2 regions of the Neptuniibacter sp. 2_MG-2023 genome follow, and region 1 is predicted to be linked to the other one. Evidence: predicted binding sites of a transcription regulator. Region 1 holds the regulator's gene; the other holds the start of a gene.
The links. Region 1 encodes sigma-54, which starts transcription at its own class of promoters, with help from an activator protein. Its sites were predicted from a motif close to TGGCACNNNNNTTGCTNT; they were not measured.

Region 1 (4,634 bases):
TCTGGAACCCAGTGAGGATTGGGTAGGGCGCGTACATCATAGACAAAGTCTACGTCTAAAGGCACACCATGCTTAAAACCGAAAGATTCAAATTGAACCGACAAGGTTTGAGCTTTACGGTTGGCAACCCGAAGTTTGACTGTATCTCGAAGCTCATACAGGGATAAGCGCGTAGTATCTATTCGGATGTCGGCTAAGCTTGCGATAGGTTCTAAAAGCTGTATCTCTGACTCAATTGATTGTTGTAGATTCTTATGGGTATCTGAAAGAGGGTGTTTACGTCGGGTTGAACTATAACGTTTGAGTAAGGTGGCTTCCGATGAATCTAAAAAAATAACTTCATATTCAGCCCAATGATCTTGGCGAAGTTGATTTAAAATATCTGGAAATTTGGCTAAGTTACTGAGCAAATTGCGCGCATCAATACTGACCGCTATCTGGTCAGGGTGACTCGGGTCACTACTCATCTGTTGGACAAGGTCTGGTAGTAAGAGAGCCGGCAAATTGTCTATACAGTAGAAGCCAATATCTTCTAAAGCTTGTAATGCTGTACTTTTTCCTGAGCCGGAACGACCACTAATCACAACAAGCTTCATTTTAACTCCTAGGCAGCACTCAACTTACATAAAGTCTCATACAGAGAATGACTGTCTTGGCTTTCTCTTAGTTTGTTTCTGGCTTCTTCTTGGCTAAAGAGCTCTGCAACTGAGGCTAGTGTAGCTAAGTGCTCAGATGTTGAGTCTTCAGGAACAATCAAAATAAATAGAAGATCAACGGGTTTACCATCGATAGCATCAAAGTCTATAGGTGTATCTAGTTTGACTAGATAGCCTTTAGCTTCAGTGCATTCTGCCAGCCTGCAATGTGGAATGGCAATCCCATCGCCTATGCCTGTACTGCCAAGTTTTTCGCGCGAATGAAGTCCGTTAAATACTGATGATGAACTCATATCGGGATGTTGCTCCGATATTATTTCAGCAGCATTTTCCAGAATCCGCTTTTTACTGCCACCCTCAAGGCCACAAAGGACGCTTGAGGGGGTTAATAGTTCATGAAGCAACATAATTTTTTGGATACAGACCGGTTATTTGTGAGTTTTAGTTTTTTCTTTATGCTTAATGACTTGTCTATCTAACTTGTCAGTAAGGCCATCAATTGCAGCATACATATCTTCGTGTTCATGTGTAGCAAAGAGCTGGGCACCCGCTAAGTGCATCTCTGCCTCAGCTTTCTGGCGTTGTTTATCTACGCTGAGTGTGACTTGCACATTGGTGATGTTATCAAAATGACGCTCAATCTTTTGTAGTTTCGAGAGCACATAATCATTCATTGATTCAGTTAATTCTACATGGTGTCCAGTAATGTTGATCTGCATAGGTTTCTCCTATTTATTGCAGTGACATACTACTCTTGCCACTCTTTTATTAAACTAAACGCTTTCTTTCATTCGACGGTGGAATACCCATCGCTTCGCGATATTTCGCAATCGTACGTCTAGCAACTTTAAAGCCTTGTTCATCAAGAAATTGTGCAATTTTGTTGTCGCTTAATGGTTTAGCATTATTTTCAGCGGCCACCATCTTTTTGATAAGCGCTCTAATAGCGGTTGAGGACGCTGCGCCCCCTGTTGCTGTACTTACATGACTCGAGAAGAAGTATTTTAGTTCAAATATTCCACGGTGTGTGTGCATAAACTTTTGTGTGGTCACTCGAGAGATAGTGGATTCATGCATTTCTACGGCTTCAGCAATGTCATGAAGCACCATTGGCTTCATGCCTTCTTCGCCATGTTCCAGAAAGCCAATTTGTCGTTTTACTATCTCGTTTGACACTTTTAATAAGGTTTCGTTGCGGCTTTGTAAACTTTTAATAAACCATCGTGCTTCTTGCAGGTGGTTTTTTAGGTAGGTGTTATCAGAGCTATTATCGGCCCGTTTTACTAAACCTGCGTAACCTGAGTTGATACGTAGCTTAGGGGAAACTTCTGGGTTGAGGTGAACGCGCCATTCACCTTGCTGTTTTGTAACAAGAACGTCTGGAATAACATATTCAGCGGTACTGCTGCTGATTGAGGCGCCAGGTTTTGGATTTAGGCCTTGAATCAGCTGTATAACTTGCTGCAGTTGAGGTTCTTTTAAGCGTGTTTTTCTCATCAATTGACGGTAATCGTGAGCACCGAGTAGCTTAATGTATTGTTGTGCAACTTTGATCGCTTCATTTTTCCAAAGTGTCTCAGGCGGCAGTTGTTGTAACTGTATGCTTAAACACTCGCTGAGGTCACGGCAGGCAACACCTGCTGGATCAAATTGTTGTATGCGGTGCAAGACGGCTTCAATCTCATCCAGTTCTACTTCTTCAAACTGCTCACCTGTTTGCGCATGGAAATGATCTAAGATCTCATCCAGAGTGATGGTTAAATAACCATCAGGATTGATGCCGTCAATAATGTTCGTTGCAATAAGGCGATCAATATCACTCATTGGGGTAAGGTTTAATTGCCAATGAAGGTGGTCTTGCAGTGTTTCTTCTGCAGTGTCATTAGATTCGAAAGAGTCAAAATCTTCTTTGCTTTGACTTAGATTTGGGCCTGATGATTGGAATGTGTCTTCCCAGTTACTATCGGTTGAGAGCTCTTCTGGTATTTTCTCATTCCAGTTGTCTTCAGTTGTAATATTGTCGTCAAGCTCGGCTTCGGCTGTCGCGGTGGCTGTAGCTTCAGATTCTGTCTCTGGTGCCTGTGAATTACTCTCTTGAGTTTCGGAAGCCGAGGCGTGTTCGTCCTCAGAGACATCAAGCATAGGATTACTCTCTAATGCTTCTTGAATCTCTTGCTGAAGATCAAGCGTAGACAACTGCAGTAAGCGAATTGCTTGCTGTAGTTGTGGGGTCATTGTGAGCTGTTGCCCAATTTTTAGATGAAGCGCTTGTTTCATAATACTAAGGGACAAACTCCTGAAACTACATAATTCATTTATAGCTAAGTATATGCTTAAAGTGTGAACTGGTCGCCCAGATAAGCATTTCTTACTGCTTCGTTTGCCATAATATCGGCTGGTGAGCCGTTAGCAAGGATTGTACCTTCACTAACAATATAAGCTGTTTCGCATATATCTAAGGTTTCTCTCACATTATGATCAGTAATTAATATACCAATGCCCCTTGATTGAAGGTGGCGAATGGTCTGCTTTATGTCATTCACTGAGATAGGATCGACACCTGCAAAAGGTTCATCTAATAGAATAAATTCGGGTTCGGTTGCTAATGCCCGTGCAATTTCTACACGTCTACGTTCTCCACCAGAAAGACTCATGCCCATACTGTCTTTTATGTGTGTGATATGGAATTCTTCAAGCAACTCTTCCATTTTTAACTGGGCAGCGTGTTTATCTAAGTCTTTTCTTGTTTCTAAAATCGCAAGTAGATTGTCCTTCACAGACAGTTTTCTAAATATAGAAGCCTCTTGGGGAAGGTAGCCTATACCTTGCTGAGCACGGCCATGCATAGGTAGTGCGCTGATATCCTGCCCTTTGATTTTAACGGCGCCATTATCGGCTTGAACCAGACCAACAATCATGTAAAAGCAAGTGGTTTTCCCCGCGCCGTTGGGGCCTAAAAGGCCAACGATCTCACCATTCTTTATCTGTAGTGAAACGTCTTTAACAACTTCCCTGCCTTTATAGCGTTTGGCAAGATTTTTGGCCTCTAATAAGCTCATAGGGTTAGTTGGCCTTAGTTTTCTTTTTAGGTTGAATGACCATATTTATACGTCCTGGCTCACCTGTTTCGTCTTTGCTTGTGCCACCAAATGCGTTCACAATCGACTTATCTAGATCATAAACGATCTTGTTTCCAGTAAAAGTGTCTTCTGCTTGGACGACTTTAGCTTCTTCGGTAATAGTGAGTTTTTGATCATCTACCTGATAAAGTAAGTGCTTGCCCCAAGCGTCGCTGTATGGATCTCCTTTCCTTGGAAGTTGTCTGAAATGTGCAAGGCTTCCTTTGGCAATAAGTTTTTCAACTCCCTCTTCACCACGATACATATCAACATGCTCTCCTTCAATGAGAAGTGAGCCTTGTTTGATAATGACGTTGCCTTTGTAGGTGGTTATGCCTGTTTTGTCATCAATTTGTGCAGTATCTGCCGTAATGTAAATCGGCTGTTCTTGGTCGTCAGGAAGGGCGTACGCATTCGACACTGCAACAGCCAAAAGAATGAAGGCTAGATTATAACGCTTATTTTGCATTGTCATGGGTCCCTTCTACCCTAGAGTGTAAGTTAAGAACTCGATTATTGAAGTCAATATCCATACCTACGCCTTCAAGTATGCTTTGTTGTGATGTGATCTTAACGGGCTCATCAGTTTCTGCATAATCTTTATCAGGATAGATTGTCAGTTGCTCAGTGTTAAGTATGGTTGCTGATATAGAATCAGGATTATCATTAACTATGACATTTCCTGCAAGGTTTGTTTGATTATTATCATCTAAAACCGTGCCTGTGTTTGATGTAAGTTTAACTTTAGATCCATCATTTCTAACGCTAATACTCTCAGGATGATCTAGTGTGCTTAGGCTCAGGTTAGGGTAGTGCTCTAACTTGGCTGTATTTAGCACTCTTGAAAGTTTGCCTTCGC
Region 2 (4,634 bases), on a different contig from region 1:
TCGCCAACACAGTAACCATAGATAGTGCCTGCTTCCATTGTTGCAGGCATTTGAGGTGGCGGAGTCACGGATAAAAGCGCATCTGCATCGATTGTGCCTGATGTATCACCGTTATGAGGCGCGTAATAACCAGGGTGAATACCGCCTGCCGCTAACCAATAACGTAGTTCATAGTTATGGGTAGAAACAGGGAACACCATACCCATGTTGAAAGGTTTACCTTCATCTTTATATTTTTCAACAATTGGCTTTAAGGCGTCTGCTTTAATTGGGTGAACTGGTTTTCCATCAGGCCCTTTAGGTACGTACTGTTTCATCTGATCCCAAATGTCATTGGATACAGTGATAGCGTTACCATTTAGATCCATGCTGAATGCAGTAATAATGTGGGACTGAGTACCAAACCCTATTGTTGCGCCTAAAGGTTGTCCTGCAAGCATATGGGCGCCATCAAGTTCTCCATCAATAACGCGGTCTAAAAGAACCTTCCAATTAGCTTGGGCTTCTAGTGTTACGTATAGGCCTTCATCTTCAAAGAAGCCTTTTTCGTAAGCGATCGCCAAAGGCGCCATATCCGTTAACTTAATAAAACCAAATTTAAGGTCTTCTTTTTCGGGCTCGCCTGTTACTGCCCATGCAGGGGTAGTAATCAAGGCGGCGGCCAAAACCGTACTACTGATGATTTTGCTGAGTAGAGCCGTTTTCTTATTAAGCATGGATCGCTTCTCCAATCTTGAAAAACAAAAAGGCGCCTAACGTAACCACAAATTCGTGATTCGTTAAGGCGCCTTTGCCATAAAATAAACTGTCGGGTTTTTAGGCCCTTGTAATCTTTTGAGAGTGCCCATCATTGAGCAATTCTTTGTGGATTAATAAAGCATGTGCTGTGCCATTAATTATAAATTCTTTTATAAACAGATAGTTAGTTTTAATTTCTTGGTTTTTTGTAAGATTAAACAGAGCTGCCGCGCTGCACAATAGTGCGTGAGTGGTCATAAGAGGTGCGTATTGATGCAAAAAGGGTGTAAGGTTTGTTTCTGACATTATGGGTAGGTTTTCGCTCTTACTGTCGATAAAGCCTAATCAAGAAAAAGGTAAGGCAGAAGATGTGCTTCTGCCTTTAATTTCAGCTGATCCAGCGCTGAAAAAGATCATGGCGGTAGACTGAGAGGCTAATCTCGGAGAAATCAGCTTCTTGGTTTGATAGTTGTCCACACTGCTTCATCTGCTCCAGTATAAAAATACCCTGTTTAGGATCTGGAATGTTAACCGTCGCGCCAGCGAAATGCTGCTCCATTGCCAAGGGTGGTGTGTAGTCAGAAAGCTTAGTGGCGGCTTGATCTAGGTATGGAGGTAGCGCAAGGAGTTGGTAGAGCTCCTCTTTATTGTTGATATCTTCAACCCATTGGCAAGCTTCATATAACGCTTTTACTAATGCTTGGTGGGTATTAGGGTAGGCCGCTGCCCACTCTTGAGTCACACCAAGAACCTTTTCTGTATGGGCTCCCCATATTTTGTGCCCGGTCGTCAGTAAGCCGCCGATCTTCTGAATGAGCGCTAAACTGTTCCAAGGTTCACCTACGCAATAACCATCTATAGCGCCATTAGATAAGCTTGGTATCATCTGGGTTGGTGGAACAGCGATTAATTGCACATCATGTTCTGCATCAATCCCATGTTGTTCAAGCCAGTAACGAAGCTGATAATAATGGTTTGAGTATGGATATACCGTTGCCATGACCGGTTTGACTGAGCTGCTCTTTACCTGTTTTTTAAATTGCTCACCGACTAGTTTGTCGTCTTCCCAGTTATCAATTGTTTTGGATAAGAGGGTATGGCACTCTTTAGATAAAGTGATTGCCGTACCGTTTTGGCTGAGGGATAGGGCGGTTAACATTGCTGTTTTATTGCCATTTAAGCCCAGTGTAGCGGCTAATGGCATAGGTGCGAGCATGTGGGCGCCATCGTAAAGACCGAAACTGACTTTATCCCGTATCGAAGCCCAGGAGGCTTCCTTACACAAAACAACGTTGAGATTATACTTCTCGAAAAAGCCTTTTTCCCTAGCAACAACTAAAGGTGCACAATCTAATAGCGCGACAAAACCGAGCTTTAGTTTGTTTTTTTCAACTGTCAGTAATTCTGACATAAATTATCCTCTCATCTCTACTTGCGCAGGCCGTTCGTTAGTTCCAGAACATCAATAACACTCTGAGCGACATCAGGTAGTTTTTGACCTCGATCCATGGCTAATTTTCGAAGCGTTTCAAATGCTTGTTTCTCATCGCACCCTTGATGCTTCATTAGCATGCCTTTGGCTTTTTCAATAACTTTCCTATCCGCTAATTGAGTTTTAGCTTTTTCGAGTTCTGCGCGTAGTGAACTGTGAGCATCGAAATGAGCAATAGCGGTATCCATAATGGCTTTAACTCGCTCGGGTTGTAATCCGTCTGCGATATAAGCACTGACACCGGCATTGATAGCATCACACATGGTTTTGCGATCGTTTTGCTGCTCAGCGAAAAAAATGATGGGTCTTGGATTGTTCTTACTCATCGTAGACATACTTTCGAGCGTGTCTCGATTAGGCGAATCCATATCTATAATCACGATATCAGGATGAGTATCCTCTACGCGTTTATTGAGATGGGTAGTATTTGGTAGTTGGCAGACGACATAATGGCCTAATGAGTGTAGCGCTTCTTTGAGCGCTTGGACTCTTTCCGGTTCGTCATCTATCAATAAAACATTTAAACGATTCACGTTACTTATTAATCCATATCCGGAGTTGGATAGGAATTAAATAAGCAATAAATGTTCCATTATGGGGCGGTTTTAAGTTTTCTCTATTTTCGCTGCCCATTTGTCTACTTTTAACAGTTAATTGGGCGGCTGTGAAATGAGTTGAGCTTAGCCTGTATTATCAATTGGCACATTGCTTGCTGAGTCACTCATCATATTTATTGATAAAAATGTACAGCATGTTTAGTACATAAAAAATTATAGTAGCGCAACGGAGCGCACTTATCTGGCAACTAGCAGATATGTGGCTCCGTGCCGTGTACGCTGTAAACTGGAAAGTGCATCTGGATTTGTGTGTTACAAAGCAGTGGAGGTTTAGATGCACAAAATGACAACGTGTCCATACTGCGGTGTGGGCTGTGGTGTTGATGCTGATATTCTGGATTCCGGTTCAATCGGTGTTAAAGGCGATAAATCTCATCCGGCTAATTTTGGCAGGTTATGCGTTAAAGGCTCAGCCCTGCATGAGGTATTAGGTGCGGGTGGTCGTCTACTTTCCCCTCTTATAAATAATGTCCCTGTTTCTTGGGATAGCGCACTAGATGAGGTCTCTTCTAAATTTCTTCGCACTATATCGGAGCACGGGCCTGACTCTGTAGCTTTTTACTTATCCGGTCAATTGCTCACAGAAGATTATTATGTAGCCAATAAACTGATGAAAGGTTTTATTGGTAGTGCCAATGTGGATACGAATTCACGTCTTTGTATGTCGTCCGCTGTAGCGGGTTATAAACGTGCCTTTGGTAGCGATACAGTGCCATGTTCCTATGAAGACTTGGAAAAAGCGGAACTATTGGTGCTGGTCGGCAGTAATACCGCGTGGAACCACCCTGTTTTATATCAACGTATGCAGGCTGCTAAGAAAAAGAACCCCTCCCTTAAAGTAGTAGTGGTTGATCCTCGCCGAACAGCAACCTGTGATTTAGCGGATCTTCATTTAGCGCTTAAGCCAAGTACCGATAGTGAGTTATTTTCAGGATTATTGAGCTATCTGGCTGATCAGGATTGTTTAAATCATGATTACATTGAGCAATACACAGAAGGTTTTGAGCTTGCTTTAACTTCAGCCCAGCAGCAGTTTGACTCAGTTTCAGCGGTAGCTAAGTATTGTGACCTAGAGAGTGATATTTTAACAACGTTTTATGAGTGGTTTGCCCAGACTGAAAAAGTTGTGACCTTTTATTCTCAAGGAGTAAACCAGTCTTTTAGTGGCACTGATAATTCCAATGCGATTATTAATAGCCACCTTGCTACCGGTCGTATAGGTTTTGAAGGAGCGGGCCCGTTTTCTATTACTGGACAGCCTAATGCTATGGGTGGGCGTGAGGTTGGCGGTTTAGCAAATCAGCTAGCCGCGCATTTGGACTTCTCTTCGCCTGAGTATATAGATCTTGTCTCGCGTTTTTGGAATGCACCGAATATTGCTCAAACCGAAGGTTTAAAGGCGGTTGAGCTTTTTCAAGCTATTGAAGAGGGTAAAGTTAAAGCGGTTTGGATTATGGGGACAAATCCTGCAGTGAGTTTACCTAATACCCATCAAGTGACACGGGCGTTGGAAAAGTGTCCCTTAGTGGTTGTTTCTGATTGTATGGCGAGTACTGAAACCCTTAAATATGCTGATGTTTGCTTACCCGCAACAGGATGGAGTGAGAAAGATGGCACAGTCACTAATGCAGAGAGAAGAATTTCACGTCAGCGTAGTCTCTTAGCACCTACGGGGGAGGCTAAACATGATTGGTGGATTATTAGTGAAGTGGCCAAGAAAATGGGTTTTGAAGATGCATTTTCTTATCAACATCCAGCAGAAATTTTTGCAGAGCATGCTGCGCTCT

Region 2: the regulator sigma-54 is predicted to act here: its motif matches at 2,805-2,822, upstream of Q4486_RS02720 (ANTAR domain-containing response regulator).

What each region holds. Positions count from the first base shown of each region.
Region 1 covers NZ_JAUOQC010000007.1:34,112-38,745, forward strand. The annotation lists gene rapZ (RNase adapter RapZ) at 1-596, opposite strand, end outside; gene ptsN (PTS IIA-like nitrogen regulatory protein PtsN) at 605-1,063, opposite strand; gene raiA (ribosome-associated translation inhibitor RaiA) at 1,085-1,375, opposite strand; gene Q4486_RS08405 (RNA polymerase factor sigma-54) at 1,425-2,933, opposite strand; gene lptB (LPS export ABC transporter ATP-binding protein) at 2,990-3,715, opposite strand; gene lptA (lipopolysaccharide transport periplasmic protein LptA) at 3,720-4,250, opposite strand; gene lptC (LPS export ABC transporter periplasmic protein LptC) at 4,234-4,634, opposite strand, start outside.
Region 2 covers NZ_JAUOQC010000002.1:33,821-38,454, forward strand. The annotation lists gene Q4486_RS02710 (CmpA/NrtA family ABC transporter substrate-binding protein) at 1-716, opposite strand, end outside; gene Q4486_RS02715 (CmpA/NrtA family ABC transporter substrate-binding protein) at 1,127-2,149, opposite strand; gene Q4486_RS02720 (ANTAR domain-containing response regulator) at 2,167-2,763, opposite strand; gene Q4486_RS02725 (nitrate reductase) at 3,122-4,634, shown strand, end outside.